DNA from 3 places in the Buttiauxella sp. AC142 genome. Region 2 is predicted to be linked to each of the others. Evidence: predicted binding sites of a transcription regulator. Region 2 holds the regulator's gene; each other region holds the start of a gene.

Region 1 (4,266 bases), 1.7 Mb from region 2:
CGTTCCTGCATCTCAACTTTGAGCTGCTCAAGCATCGTCTGACGTTCGTCTTCCGCTTTCACACGGTCAGCAATTTCCTGGTTCAATTGCGCGATATTGTCTTTGAGCTGCACATTGAGTTTCAGATCTCGCTCGCGCATCTCTTCGAGTTTTTGCACCAGTTTTGACAGTCGCTGCCTCGACTCTTCAAGTTGTTCAACGACCACAGAAAGGAAATAGACGGCCCATGGCGTAATTAACAGGCCAAAAAAGATGGAGCGCACAACATCAATGCTTTCAACCTGGCCGCGCAACAGCATCGTCACGGCCATTTGCACCACAATAGCCAGCACCACCAGAGCAGAGGCCAGCAACAAAGAGAAGCGCACTAATCCGAGCTTCACCATCAAATCAACGTAATATTGTGCCAGTAACCGGATTTGCTTCATGGAACGTTTCCCTCGCCTTCAATCTGCTAAATATACCGCAAAAAGATCTCACGCTCAGGATTTACAACAGAATTGTCGGGTTCCACGGGGTACCGAGTGCCGAGCCTTGCGTACCGTGCTCATTCAGATAGCTGTCAATCGCCCCCATTCCGCTCCAGCGGTTCTCGCACCACAGCGGTGCCAGCAACGTGGGTCGGCGGGCATTCGCCGAAATACGATGGAAGACGACATCAAGCGGAGTATGGCGAATCATCTCACCGGCAGTTGTCGCATACTCTTCTAATTCAATCGCCTGTAAGCGCCCTACCTGCCAGCTTTTAGCCATCGTGCTGCCACTCACTATGTGCAGAGGGTGGAGCTTGATGCCATCAACGCCGGTTTCGACCACTTTCTCCAGCGTTTCCATGCAGTGCTCCTGCCCTTCACCCGGCAGGCCGACAATCAGATGGCTACAGACTTTCAGGCCACGTGCGCGAGCGCGGCGAGTGGTTTCCTGGTAACAGGCAAAATCATGCCCGCGATTGATACGATGCAGCGTTTTATCATGTGCCGTTTGCAGTCCCAGTTCTAACCAAACCTCATAGCCTTTTTCATGATATTCACTGAGCAAATCCAGCACGCTATCCGGTACGCAATCCGGGCGCGTCCCGACGCATAACCCCACAATGCTCGCCTGGCTGACAGCCTGTTGATACATCGAGCGCAGCACCTGCACTTCGGCCCATGTGCTGGTGTATGCCTGGAAATAGGCAAGGTAGTGTTGAGCGCGATTGACGAGTTGCGACTGGCGCTCGAGTTGGTCGGCGATAGAGTGATTTTGTTGGGCTTCATCCGCAAATGACGCAACATTGCAGAAAGTACAACCGCCACGACCAATTGTGCCATCACGATTTGGGCAGCTAAAACCGCCGTGCAGCGTGAGTTTATGGACTTTATGACCATACCGACGCTGAAGATCGCCACCAAACATATTGACTAATTTTTGTAACTGCATAATCTGATGGGCCGCCCTGTAAAAGGGACGTAGCCTGCCATTATCTGCCCAATTTAGCGATGACCTGGATCAATCGCTCTGGCGCAGCTTTATCCATTGAATATAAATTCACAATTAGTGCAATTTTACGCATCTAAAAGATGATTACTTTTCCTTATGTTGACCCGCTATTTTTAAAGAATATGTGCCCTTGCGAAAAACAGTGTCATACAACACGCGAAACCGCGTTGTTAGCATAAGATCCTGCCAATAACATCATTGCCAGCATGGTCTGGAATTTTGCAGCCTCTCATACAGTGAGAGAGATCACATAACCCAAGCGATTCCCCTGCCGTTTAAATACGATAAAAATGATAATAAAATGTTTAATTTCATAACGTTAAATGTCATTTAGCACATATTTGTATAAATAAGAATGCCATTTGACCTGTGTGCGCTTTCCCGATAACTTGGAAATCCGCTGGAAGCTTTCTGGATGGGTTCTGTGCCCATCATATTTATGCAGTAATTAAGATTCCCTCTAAAGCAAGTCCTCAATACTTGTGCAACCGGATGCGTTAGACATAAAGAGGGCGACACGCGAGGTAAGCGTAGATGCGCAAACCCCGTCGCCATGCCCTTGCTGCGTCTGGACGCAATCGGTATCGGGAATCACGTAGAGCCTGGGGAGGTTCACTGATATGTTGTACGATAAATCCCTTGAGAAGGATAACTGTGGTTTCGGCCTGATCGCCCACATAGAAGGCGAACCTAGCCACAAGGTAGTGCGTACTGCTATTCACGCACTGGCCCGAATGCAACACCGTGGAGCAATCCTCGCCGATGGAAAAACCGGTGATGGTTGTGGCCTGCTGTTGCAAAAGCCTGACCGTTTCTTCCGAATCGTTGCGGAAGAGCGTGGCTGGCGTTTGGCAAAAAATTATGCCGTCGGCATGATTTTCTTAAATAAAGACGACGCTCTGGCGAGCGCAAGCCGCCGCATCGTTGAAGAAGAGTTGCAAAACGAGACCCTGTCGATTGTTGGCTGGCGCGAAGTGCCAACCAATGAAGACGTACTCGGTGAAATCGCCCTCTCCTCAAAGCCTCGCATCGAACAAATTTTTGTTAATGCCCCGGCTGGCTGGCGTCCACGTGATATGGAACGTCGCCTGTTCATTGCTCGCCGTCGCATTGAGAAACGTATTCAGGACAAAGACTTCTACGTATGTAGTCTTTCAAACCTGGTCAATATCTATAAAGGTCTGTGTATGCCGGCAGATTTGCCGCGCTTTTACCTGGACCTGGCGGACTTACGTCTGGAATCAGCAATTTGCCTGTTCCACCAGCGTTTCTCCACCAACACCGTGCCACGCTGGCCGCTGGCTCAACCGTTCCGCTATCTGGCACACAACGGTGAAATCAACACCATCACCGGTAACCGCCAGTGGGCGCGTGCGCGTACCTATAAATTCCAGACTCCGTTGATCCCAGACCTGCATGATGCCGCGCCATTCGTTAACGAAACGGGTTCCGACTCAAGCTCAATGGATAACATGCTGGAACTGCTGCTGGCAGGCGGTATGGATATCGTTCGTGCGATGCGTTTGCTGGTGCCACCAGCCTGGCAGAACAACCCGAACATGGACCCAGAGCTGCGTGCGTTCTTTGACTTTAACTCCATGCACATGGAGCCATGGGATGGTCCGGCCGGTATCGTTATGTCCGATGGGCGCTACGCCGCCTGTAACCTGGACCGTAACGGCCTGCGTCCGGCGCGCTACGTCATCACTAAAGACAAGCTGATTACTTGTGCTTCTGAAGTTGGGATCTGGGATTACCAGCCTGATGAAGTGGTGGAAAAAGGCCGCGTCGGCCCTGGCGAGTTGATGGTTATCGACACGCGTATTGGTCGCATCCTGCATTCCGCTGAAACTGATGCCGATTTAAAAAGCCGCCACCCGTATAAAGAGTGGATGGAGAACAACGTTCGCCGCCTGGTGCCGTTTGAAGATTTGCCAGACGAAGAAGTTGGCTCGCGCGAAATGGATGACGATACGCTCGCAAGCTACCAAAAACAGTTTAACTACAGCAGCGAAGAGCTGGATTCTGTCATTCGCGTGTTGGGTGAAAATGGCCAGGAAGCGGTCGGTTCAATGGGTGACGATACCCCATTTGCCGTACTCTCCAGCCAGCCACGTATTATTTACGACTACTTCCGCCAGCAGTTTGCACAGGTGACAAACCCGCCAATCGATCCGCTACGTGAAGCACACGTAATGTCTCTGGCGACCAGCATTGGCCGTGAAATGAACGTCTTCTGTGAAGCAGAAGGCCAGGCCCACCGCCTGAGCTTCAAATCGCCAATTCTACTGTGGTCTGATTTCCAACAGCTGACCTCGCTTGAAGAACAGCACTATCGCGCAGACACGCTGGACATCACTTACGATGCTTCTGCTCAATCACTGCACGAAACAGTTTCCGCACTGTGCGATGAAGCTGAGCGTATGGTACGCAACGGCACGGTTCTGTTGGTGCTGTCTGACCGTAATATCGCGAAAGATCGCCTGCCGGTTCCAGCGCCAATGGCGGTAGGTGCGATTCAGACTCGCCTGGTCGAGAAGAATCTGCGTTGCGATGCCAACATCATCGTTGAAACCGCAAGTGCACGTGACCCGCACCACTTCGCTGTTCTGCTTGGCTTTGGCGCGACGGCAATCTACCCGTACCTCGCCTACGAAACGCTGGCGAAACTGGTTGATAACGGCGCGATTGAAAAATCTTACCGCGCAGTGATGCAGAACTACCGCAACGGCATCAACAAAGGGCTGTACAAGATCATGTCCAAAATGGGCATCTCGACTATCG
Region 2 (4,266 bases):
CAAACCGTATCGCTGGGGAGGCACGTCGCCAAATACCGGTTTCGATTGCAGCGGTCTGGTTTACTACGCTTATAAAGACCTGGTGAAATTCCGCATTCCGCGCACCGCGAACGAGATGTACCATCTGCGTGATGCTTCTTCAGTAGACCGTGGCGAACTGGAAACAGGCGATCTGGTCTTCTTCCGCACCCGTGGTCGCGGCACCGCTGATCACGTTGGCGTGTATGTTGGCAATGGCAAATTCATCCAGTCACCTCGCACGGGTCGCGATATTCAAATCACGTCTTTAAGTGAAGATTACTGGCAGCGCCATTATGTGGGTGCCAAACGCGTTATGACCTCAAAAACCATTCGTTAATCCCTCTTCGTAAAAACTCGCACTTGCCCTTAAACGGGTAAGTGCGTTTCTCTTTTGCTTTTCCTTTCAATTTGTTAACCTAAACCCGCACTAAAAGTGTTTATTTAACAATAGATACCCTAACTCATTTGAGTCAACGATGCGGCTCGAAGAATGATGGGTAATAAGGAGTTTGCAATGTCGTTCGAATTACCTGCACTACCATATGCGAAAGATGCTTTAGCCCCGCACATCTCTGCCGAAACGCTGGAATACCATTACGGTAAACACCATCAAACCTACGTCACTAACCTGAACAATCTGGTTAAGGGCACCGCGTTTGAAGGTAAAACTCTGGAAGAGATCGTTCGTACTTCAGAAGGCGGCGTATTCAACAACGCAGCACAGGTGTGGAACCACACATTCTACTGGAACTGTCTGGCGCCAAACGCAGGTGGCGAACCAACAGGCGCACTGCTGGAAGCCATCAATAAATCTTTTGGTAGCTTTGCTGAATTCAAACAGCAGTTTACCGACGCGGCTATCAAAAACTTCGGCGCGGGTTGGACCTGGCTGGTTAAGCAAGAAGATGGCGCATTAGCTATCGTTTCAACGTCTAATGCCGGCACCCCGCTGACCACTGCGGCAAAACCGCTGTTGACAGTAGACGTATGGGAACATGCTTACTACATCGACTACCGTAATGCTCGCGCAGGCTACCTTGAGCATTTCTGGGCGCTGGTGAACTGGGAATTTGTTGCGAAGAATCTGGCAGCGTAAAACCTAAAAGATATGGGCCGCGATTGCGGCCCATTTTAATCAGTGCAGTACGGCAGTTAACGCGCCACAGACGATCAGTGCCAGAACAATGACCGTTGTGGTGATTGAAAATTTCAAATCTGTGCTCATCAATAAACTCCTTTTAATTACCTTACAATCGGTGTGTCAGAGTGATTTTCCCACAACCAGAAATAAAAATCCTCCTGGTTTTAACCTGATATCGCTTTTCCCTCTTCCACTTTTCTTCCGGATAGGCCAAAATCCCTCGCTAATTTATTGCGTACCATCAATTCTATGCCCTCCTTCCGTTTTATGTCGCAATCCCGGCATACCCGCAACCCAAACGTTGCCTCAGGAGTCAGTGTACGCAAACGTTTAACATATTAGTTATCAGGAGTTTACGATATGGCCTGGAGTGAAATTTAATGGCGACAATCAAGGACGTGGCGAAGCGCGCAAACGTTTCCACTACAACCGTATCACATGTGATTAACAAAACTCGCTTTGTGGCGGAAGAGACTCGCAATGCGGTCTGGGCGGCAATCAAAGAATTGCACTATTCACCTAGTGCCGTCGCACGCAGCCTTAAAGTTAATCACACCAAAACGATTGGTCTGCTTGCCACTTCCAGCGAAGCCCCTTATTTCGCCGAGATCATCGAAGCCGTGGAAAATAGCTGCTTTGAAAAAGGCTATACCCTGATTCTGGGCAATGCGCACAACAACTTTGAAAAACAGCGCGCTTATTTATCAATGATGGCGCAAAAGCGCGTCGATGGCCTGCTGGTGATGTGTTCTGAGTATCCGGAATCACTGCTGACAATGCTCGAAGAATATCGCCATATCCCCATGGTGGTGATGGACTGGGGCGAAGCTCGCGCAGACTTCACCGACTCTGTGGTCGATAACGCGTTCCACGGCGGTTATCTGGCCGGGCGTTATTTGATTGAACGCGGCCACCGTGAAATTGGCGCCATTCCTGGCCAAATGGAACGTAACACCGGCGGCGGTCGTCACGCAGGCTTTATGAAAGCGCTGGAAGAAGCCGGTATCGCCATTCCAGAAAACTGGATTGTTCAGGGCGACTTTGAGCCAGAGTCTGGGTACCGCGCGATGCAGCAGATTCTCGGCCAGTCTCATCGTCCAACGGCAGTCTTCTGTGGCGGGGATATTATGGCGATGGGCGCGATTTGTGCCGCTGATGAAATGGGTCTGCGTGTGCCGCAGGATCTTTCAATTATTGGCTACGATAACGTGCGTAACGCCCGCTTCTTCTCGCCAGCACTGACCACCATTCACCAGCCAAAAGATTCGCTGGGTGAAACGGCGTTTAACATGTTGCTGGACAGAATCGTCAACAAACGCGAAGAGTCGCAGTCCATTGAAGTGCATCCGCGCCTGATTGAACGCCGCTCCGTAGCCGACGGTCCGTTCCGCGATTACCGCCGCTAAAATAGCGTAGGTCGTACAGCAGCGTCATCCGACAGTTCTGACGTAAATGGTGGATGACGCCTGCGGCTTATCCACCCTACGAACTCTGTGAAGCAGCGCTGTCAGGCTCCTGCAACCACTCCTGATTCATCGTTTCGCTATCTCCCAGATAATCTAATAACCAGGCTAGCGCGGGTGACGCATCATTTTGCTTCCACGTCAGGCAACACGCGGCATCCGGGAATGGGTTATCCAGCGTCAGCTCGCACCATTTACCGGAATCTACCCACGGCCTTGCGATATGCAATGGCACCATACCGATACACAAACCTGCACTCAGGCAATCGGAACCCGACTCCCAATCTGGCACCACTACACGCCGCTGGTTATCCAGCAGCCAGGTAATACGCTTTGGCAAGGAACGCGAGGTATCTTCCAGAACCAGCGACGGCCAGGCACGTAAGTCGTCATCACTTAACGTACCGCCTTGTACCGCCAGGGGATGATTTGCAGCCACCACGCAACGCCAACTCAGTGTCCCCATGTCCCGGAAGGCAAAACGCCCACCGACAGGAATGGCCTGCGTTGCGCCAATCGCAACTTCAACGCGCCCATCCGCCAGCGCGTCCCACACACCGTTAAACACTTCCTGATAAATATGCAGCTCGATATCCGGGAAATGGCGGTAGAAATCCAACACCAGCTGGCGCGTGCGTTCGGGTTTTACAATATTATCGACCGCAATCGCCAGGTGTCCGCGCCATCCATTTGCGATCTGCTGGCACTGCTGCCGTGTCGTCATCATTTTTTTGATAACAGAGCGCCCTTCCTTCAAAAAAAAGACGCCCGCGGGGGTTAATTCGACATCACGATGACGGCGTTCAAACAGCGGAACAGCTAACCATTCTTCCAGTTGCCGTACCGTATAGCTGATGGCAGACGGAACGCGGTGCAACTCCTGTGCAGCACCGCTGAAGCTGCCATTGCGCGCCACCGCATCTATCACTTCCAGCGAATATTCAGACCACATTTTTCTGCTCACAAATTTTTTGAACGCAATAGACAAATATTAGCGTTTCACAAGCGTAATTGCACTCCGTACACTCTCGCGGCAATCAACCTGCAAGATAAATCAAGAGAAAAACATGCAACCATCAAAAGGATTTCTTATCTGGCTGGCCGGATTAAGTGTGCTGGGGTTCCTCGCCACAGACATGTATCTGCCAGCTTTCGCGGCTATTCAGCAAGATTTACAGACCGATGCTTCCGCGGTGAGCGCAAGCTTGAGTTTGTTCCTCGCCGGATTTGCGTTCGCTCAGTTAATGTGGGGGCCGCTGTCTGACCATTTCGGCCGCAAACCTGTGTTACTGGCCGGGTTGAGTCTGTTTGCCATCGGTTGTATCGGCATGTTGTGGGTCGAAAGCGCCACCGCGCTGCTGGTCCTGCGCTTTGTACAGGCCGTTGGCGTGTGTTCTGCGGCGGTGAGCTGGCAGGCGCTGGTAACGGATTACTACCCGGCAAACCGCGCAAATCGTATTTTCGCAACAATTATGCCGCTGGTTGGTTTGTCTCCGGCACTGGCACCGCTGCTCGGTAGCTGGATTTTGACGCACTTCGACTGGCAGGCGATTTTCGCCACCCTGTTTGCTATCACCCTGGTGTTGATGATCCCAACGCTGCGCCTGAAACCACGGACTCAGCATCACCCGCAAACTGAAG
Region 3 (4,266 bases), 1.4 Mb from region 2:
TTCAAGCGGTTCACTTCACGCGCCATATCAAACAGTACGGAATAGGCTTCCGGCGTATTAAAGTCATCATCCATCGCTTCACGGAAACGTGCTTCAAACGCTTCGCCACCGGCAGGCTGAACATTTGAATCTGTGCCGCGCAGTGCAGTGTACAAACGCTCCAGAGAAGCACGCGCCTGTTTCAGGTTTTCTTCGCTGTAGTTCAACTGGCTACGATAGTGACCGGACATCAGGAAGTAGCGAATGGTTTCCGCGTCGTAATATTTCAGCACGTCGCGCACGGTAAAGAAGTTACCCAGTGATTTGGACATTTTCTCGCGATCGACCATCACCATGCCTGAGTGCATCCAGGTATTAACGTATTCGCCGCCGTGCGCACAGGTGGACTGCGCGATTTCGTTTTCGTGGTGCGGGAACATCAAATCTGAACCACCACCGTGAATATCAAAATGGTTGCCGAGCTGTTTGCAGTTCATCGCCGAACATTCGATGTGCCAGCCTGGACGGCCCTCGCCCCACGGCGACTGCCAGCTTGGCTCACCCGGTTTAGACATCTTCCACAGCACGAAATCCATTGGGCTGCGCTTAACGTTCGCTTCAACTTCAACACGAGCGCCAGCTTGCAGTTGATCCAGATCCTGACGCGAAAGCTTGCCGTAATCCGCGTCGGTTTCCACGGAGAACATCACATCGCCATTGCTGGCAACATAGGCGTGATTACGCTCGATAAGCTGTTCAACAATTTCGATGATGTCTGGGATATGTTTAGTGGCGCGAGGCTCGCTGTCCGGGCGCAAAATGTTCAGCGCGTCGAAATCGGTATGCATTTCAGCCACCATACGATCAACCAGCGCCACAAAATCTTCGCCGTTTTCGTTAGCGCGTTTGATAATTTTGTCGTCGATATCAGTAATGTTGCGCACGTATTTCAGCTTATAGCCGATAAAACGCAGGTAACGCGCAACCACATCGAAGGCAACAAAAGTACGGCCATGTCCGATATGACACAAATCGTAAACGGTGATACCACACACGTACATGCCAACCTCTCCGGCATGAATAGGTTTGAATTCCTCTTTTTGGCGACTCATTGTATTGAAGATTTTTAACATCAGGGGATTCCATGTAAGTGTGTCGAAACGGTGCAATTGGCTATATTAAACCATAATTTTACCCAGAGGCAGTGTGCTTTGCGAGGATATAGCTTACTGACTCACAGTGTACAGTTATGCTATAACAACCACCTTGTGTGGCGGCACCGTCTGCCGGAACACTGTCTGACTAAATATAGGATGCACAGCATGGTTACTTTTCATACTAATCACGGCGATATCGTAATCAAAACTTTTGATGATAAAGCGCCTGAAACTGTTAAAAACTTCCTCGAGTACTGCCGCGAAGGTTTCTACGCCAACACCATTTTCCACCGTGTGATCAACGGTTTTATGATCCAGGGCGGCGGTTTTGAACCGGGTATGAAGCAGAAAGAAACCAAAGACACCATTCAAAACGAAGCGAATAACGGCCTGAAAAATACCAAGGGCACGCTGGCAATGGCTCGTACCCAGGCGCCACATTCTGCAAGCTCCCAGTTCTTCATTAACGTAGCGGATAACGATTTCCTGAACTTCAGCAGCGAAAGCATGCAAGGTTGGGGTTATTGCGTATTTGCCGAAGTCGTTGAAGGCATGGACGTAGTAGAGAAAATCAAAGGCGTGTCCACGGGTCGCAGCGGTATGCACCAGGACGTTCCTAAAGAAGACGTGGTTATCACTAGCGTAACCGTAAGCGAATAATTCGCCCGATGGCGATGACGCTTTTTATCGCAGATTTACATCTGTGTTCAGAAGAACCGGCGATCACCGCCGGTTTTCTGCGTTTTCTGGCAGGCCGCGCTCGGGAAGCAGACGCGCTTTATATCCTTGGCGATCTCTTTGAAGCCTGGATTGGCGACGACGATCCGGAGCTGCTGCACCGCCAAATCGCGCTAGCCATCAAAGACCTGGTGGATTCTGGCGTGCCTTGCTTCTTTATTCATGGCAACCGGGATTTCCTGCTTGGCAAACGTTTTGCCCGCTTAAGCGGTATGACGCTGCTGCCAGAAGAAAAAATCGTTGAACTGTATGGCCGCAAAATATTGCTGCTGCACGGCGACACGCTATGTACTGACGACCACGGTTATCAGGCGTTCCGCAAAAAAGTCCACCAGCCCTGGCTGCAATGGTTATTCCTCGCCCTACCGCTGTTTATCCGCAAACGCGTCGCCGCCAAAATGCGTGCTGACAGCAAAGCCTCAAATAGCAGTAAATCTATGGCGATTATGGATGTGAACCCGCACGCGGTTATCGACGCCCTCGAACGTCATCAGGTGCAATGGATGATCCACGGTCATACCCATCGCCCGGAAATTCATCCGATTTCAGCCAATGGTAAACCCGCGTTTCGCTGCGTGCTTGGCGCATGGCACACGCAGGGATCGATGATTAAAGTCACTGCCGAAGACGTAGAGTTAATTCCTTTCTCCTTTTAAATAAAATCACCTCTTTTTGCCGTTTTGTTAACCACGCAACCGTTTTCCTTGCTCTATGTTCATGGTATTCTCTGAGCCCTTCTGACCGACCGAGCCACGTTCGGTGATGTTTGCATACCCACAGGAGTTTTGAGACGCATGTCCTCCAACCAGACCCCAGCGCGTATCGCCATTGTCATGGGTTCCAAAAGTGACTGGGCTACCATGCAGTTTGCCGCAGAAATCCTCACCGCCCTTGAAGTCCCGCACCATGTAGAAGTGGTTTCCGCACACCGCACTCCCGATAAACTGTTCAGTTTTGCCGAACAAGCAAGCGACAACGGTTTGCAGGTGATTATTGCGGGTGCAGGCGGAGCGGCACATTTGCCGGGCATGATTGCGGCGAAAACTCTAGTCCCCGTGCTGGGCGTGCCCGTTCAAAGTGCGGCATTAAGCGGCGTAGACAGTCTCTATTCTATTGTGCAAATGCCGCGTGGTATTCCCGTCGGCACGCTGGCGATTGGCAAAGCAGGTGCTGCGAATGCCGCGCTGCTGGCCGCTCAAATTCTTGCCCTGCATGACAGCGGCTTGCATCAGCGCCTGCAAGCGTGGCGTCAAAGTCAGACTGACGAAGTGCTGGAAAACCCGGATCCACGGGGTGATGCATGAAACGCGTCTGCGTATTAGGTAATGGTCAGTTAGGCAGAATGCTGCGCCAGGCGGGTGAACCGCTGGGCATCGCCGTTTATCCGGTTGGCCTTGATGCCGAACCTGAAGCTGTGCCATTTGCACAAAGTGTTATTACCGCAGAAATCGAGCGCTGGCCTGAAACCGCCCTCACCCGCGAATTAGCGCGTCATAACGCGTTTGTGAATCGCGATGTTTTCCCGATTATCGCCGACCGTCTGACACAAAAGCAGCTATTCGATAAGCTCGAACTGGCTACCGCACCGTGGCAACTGCTCTCTGGCCGTGATGAATGGGCAGGTGTTTTCCAAAATCTGGGTGAATTAGCCATTGTGAAACGCCGCGTTGGCGGTTACGACGGGCGCGGGCAGTGGCGTTTACACAGCCATGAAACCGATCAGTTGCCTGACGATTGCTATGGCGAGTGCATCGTTGAGCAAGGGATTAACTTCTCGGGTGAAGTTTCGTTAGTAGGCGCTCGCGGTCACGATGGCACAACCGTGTTCTATCCGCTGACGCACAATCTGCATCAGGACGGCATTCTGCGCACCAGCGTGGTGTTCCCACAGGCCAACATTGAGCAGCAGCAACAGGCGGAAGCCATGCTTTCGGCGATTTTGCACGAGCTGAATTATGTTGGCGTGATGGCGATGGAGTGCTTTATCACTCCCGCCGGGTTGCTGATTAACGAGCTTGCGCCGCGCGTACATAACAGCGGGCACTGGACGCAAAATGGCGCATCCATCAGCCAGTTTGAACTGCATCTGCGGGCGATTGTGGAACTGCCACTGCCGCAACCGGTGGTGAACTCACCTTCAGTGATGGTCAATCTTATCGGCACCGACCTGAATTACGACTGGCTGAAACTGCCGCTGGTCCATTTACACTGGTACGATAAAGAAGTGCGCGAGGGCCGCAAAGTCGGCCATCTTAACCTGAACGACAGCGATACCGGCAGACTGAGCGCTTCTCTCGAGGCACTGGTACCGTTGCTTCCAGCGGAATACGCCAGCGGCATTGCCTGGGCGCAAAGTAAGTTCTAATCACAGTAGCGGGTGGCTTTTTTACTC

What was found. Region 2 encodes PurR, which represses purine synthesis genes. Its sites were predicted from a motif close to CANGCAAACGTTTGCNTG; they were not measured.
Region 1: a site for PurR is predicted at 2,054-2,071, ahead of gltB (glutamate synthase large subunit). Genes of this name have one in related genera too.
Region 3: a site for PurR is predicted at 2,563-2,580, ahead of purE (5-(carboxyamino)imidazole ribonucleotide mutase). Genes of this name have one in related genera too.

What each region holds. Positions count from the first base shown of each region.
Region 1 is NZ_CEEDCH010000001.1:4,025,795-4,030,060, forward strand. Features, by position in the region: gene arcB (aerobic respiration two-component sensor histidine kinase ArcB) at 1-428, opposite strand, end outside; gene mnmL (tRNA modification radical SAM protein MnmL/YtqA) at 490-1,422, opposite strand; gene gltB (glutamate synthase large subunit) at 2,103-4,266, shown strand, end outside.
Region 2 is NZ_CEEDCH010000001.1:2,331,659-2,335,924, forward strand. Features, by position in the region: gene AC0IWZ_RS10750 (C40 family peptidase) at 1-358, shown strand, start outside; gene sodB (superoxide dismutase [Fe]) at 536-1,117, shown strand; gene cydH (cytochrome bd-I oxidase subunit CydH) at 1,157-1,246, opposite strand; gene purR (HTH-type transcriptional repressor PurR) at 1,543-2,568, shown strand; gene punR (DNA-binding transcriptional activator PunR) at 2,645-3,577, opposite strand; gene punC (purine nucleoside transporter PunC) at 3,693-4,266, shown strand, end outside.
Region 3 is NZ_CEEDCH010000001.1:973,281-977,546, reverse strand. Features, by position in the region: gene cysS (cysteine--tRNA ligase) at 1-1,112, opposite strand, end outside; gene ppiB (peptidylprolyl isomerase B) at 1,302-1,796, shown strand; gene lpxH (UDP-2,3-diacylglucosamine diphosphatase) at 1,811-2,530, shown strand; gene purE (5-(carboxyamino)imidazole ribonucleotide mutase) at 2,669-3,178, shown strand; gene purK (5-(carboxyamino)imidazole ribonucleotide synthase) at 3,175-4,239, shown strand.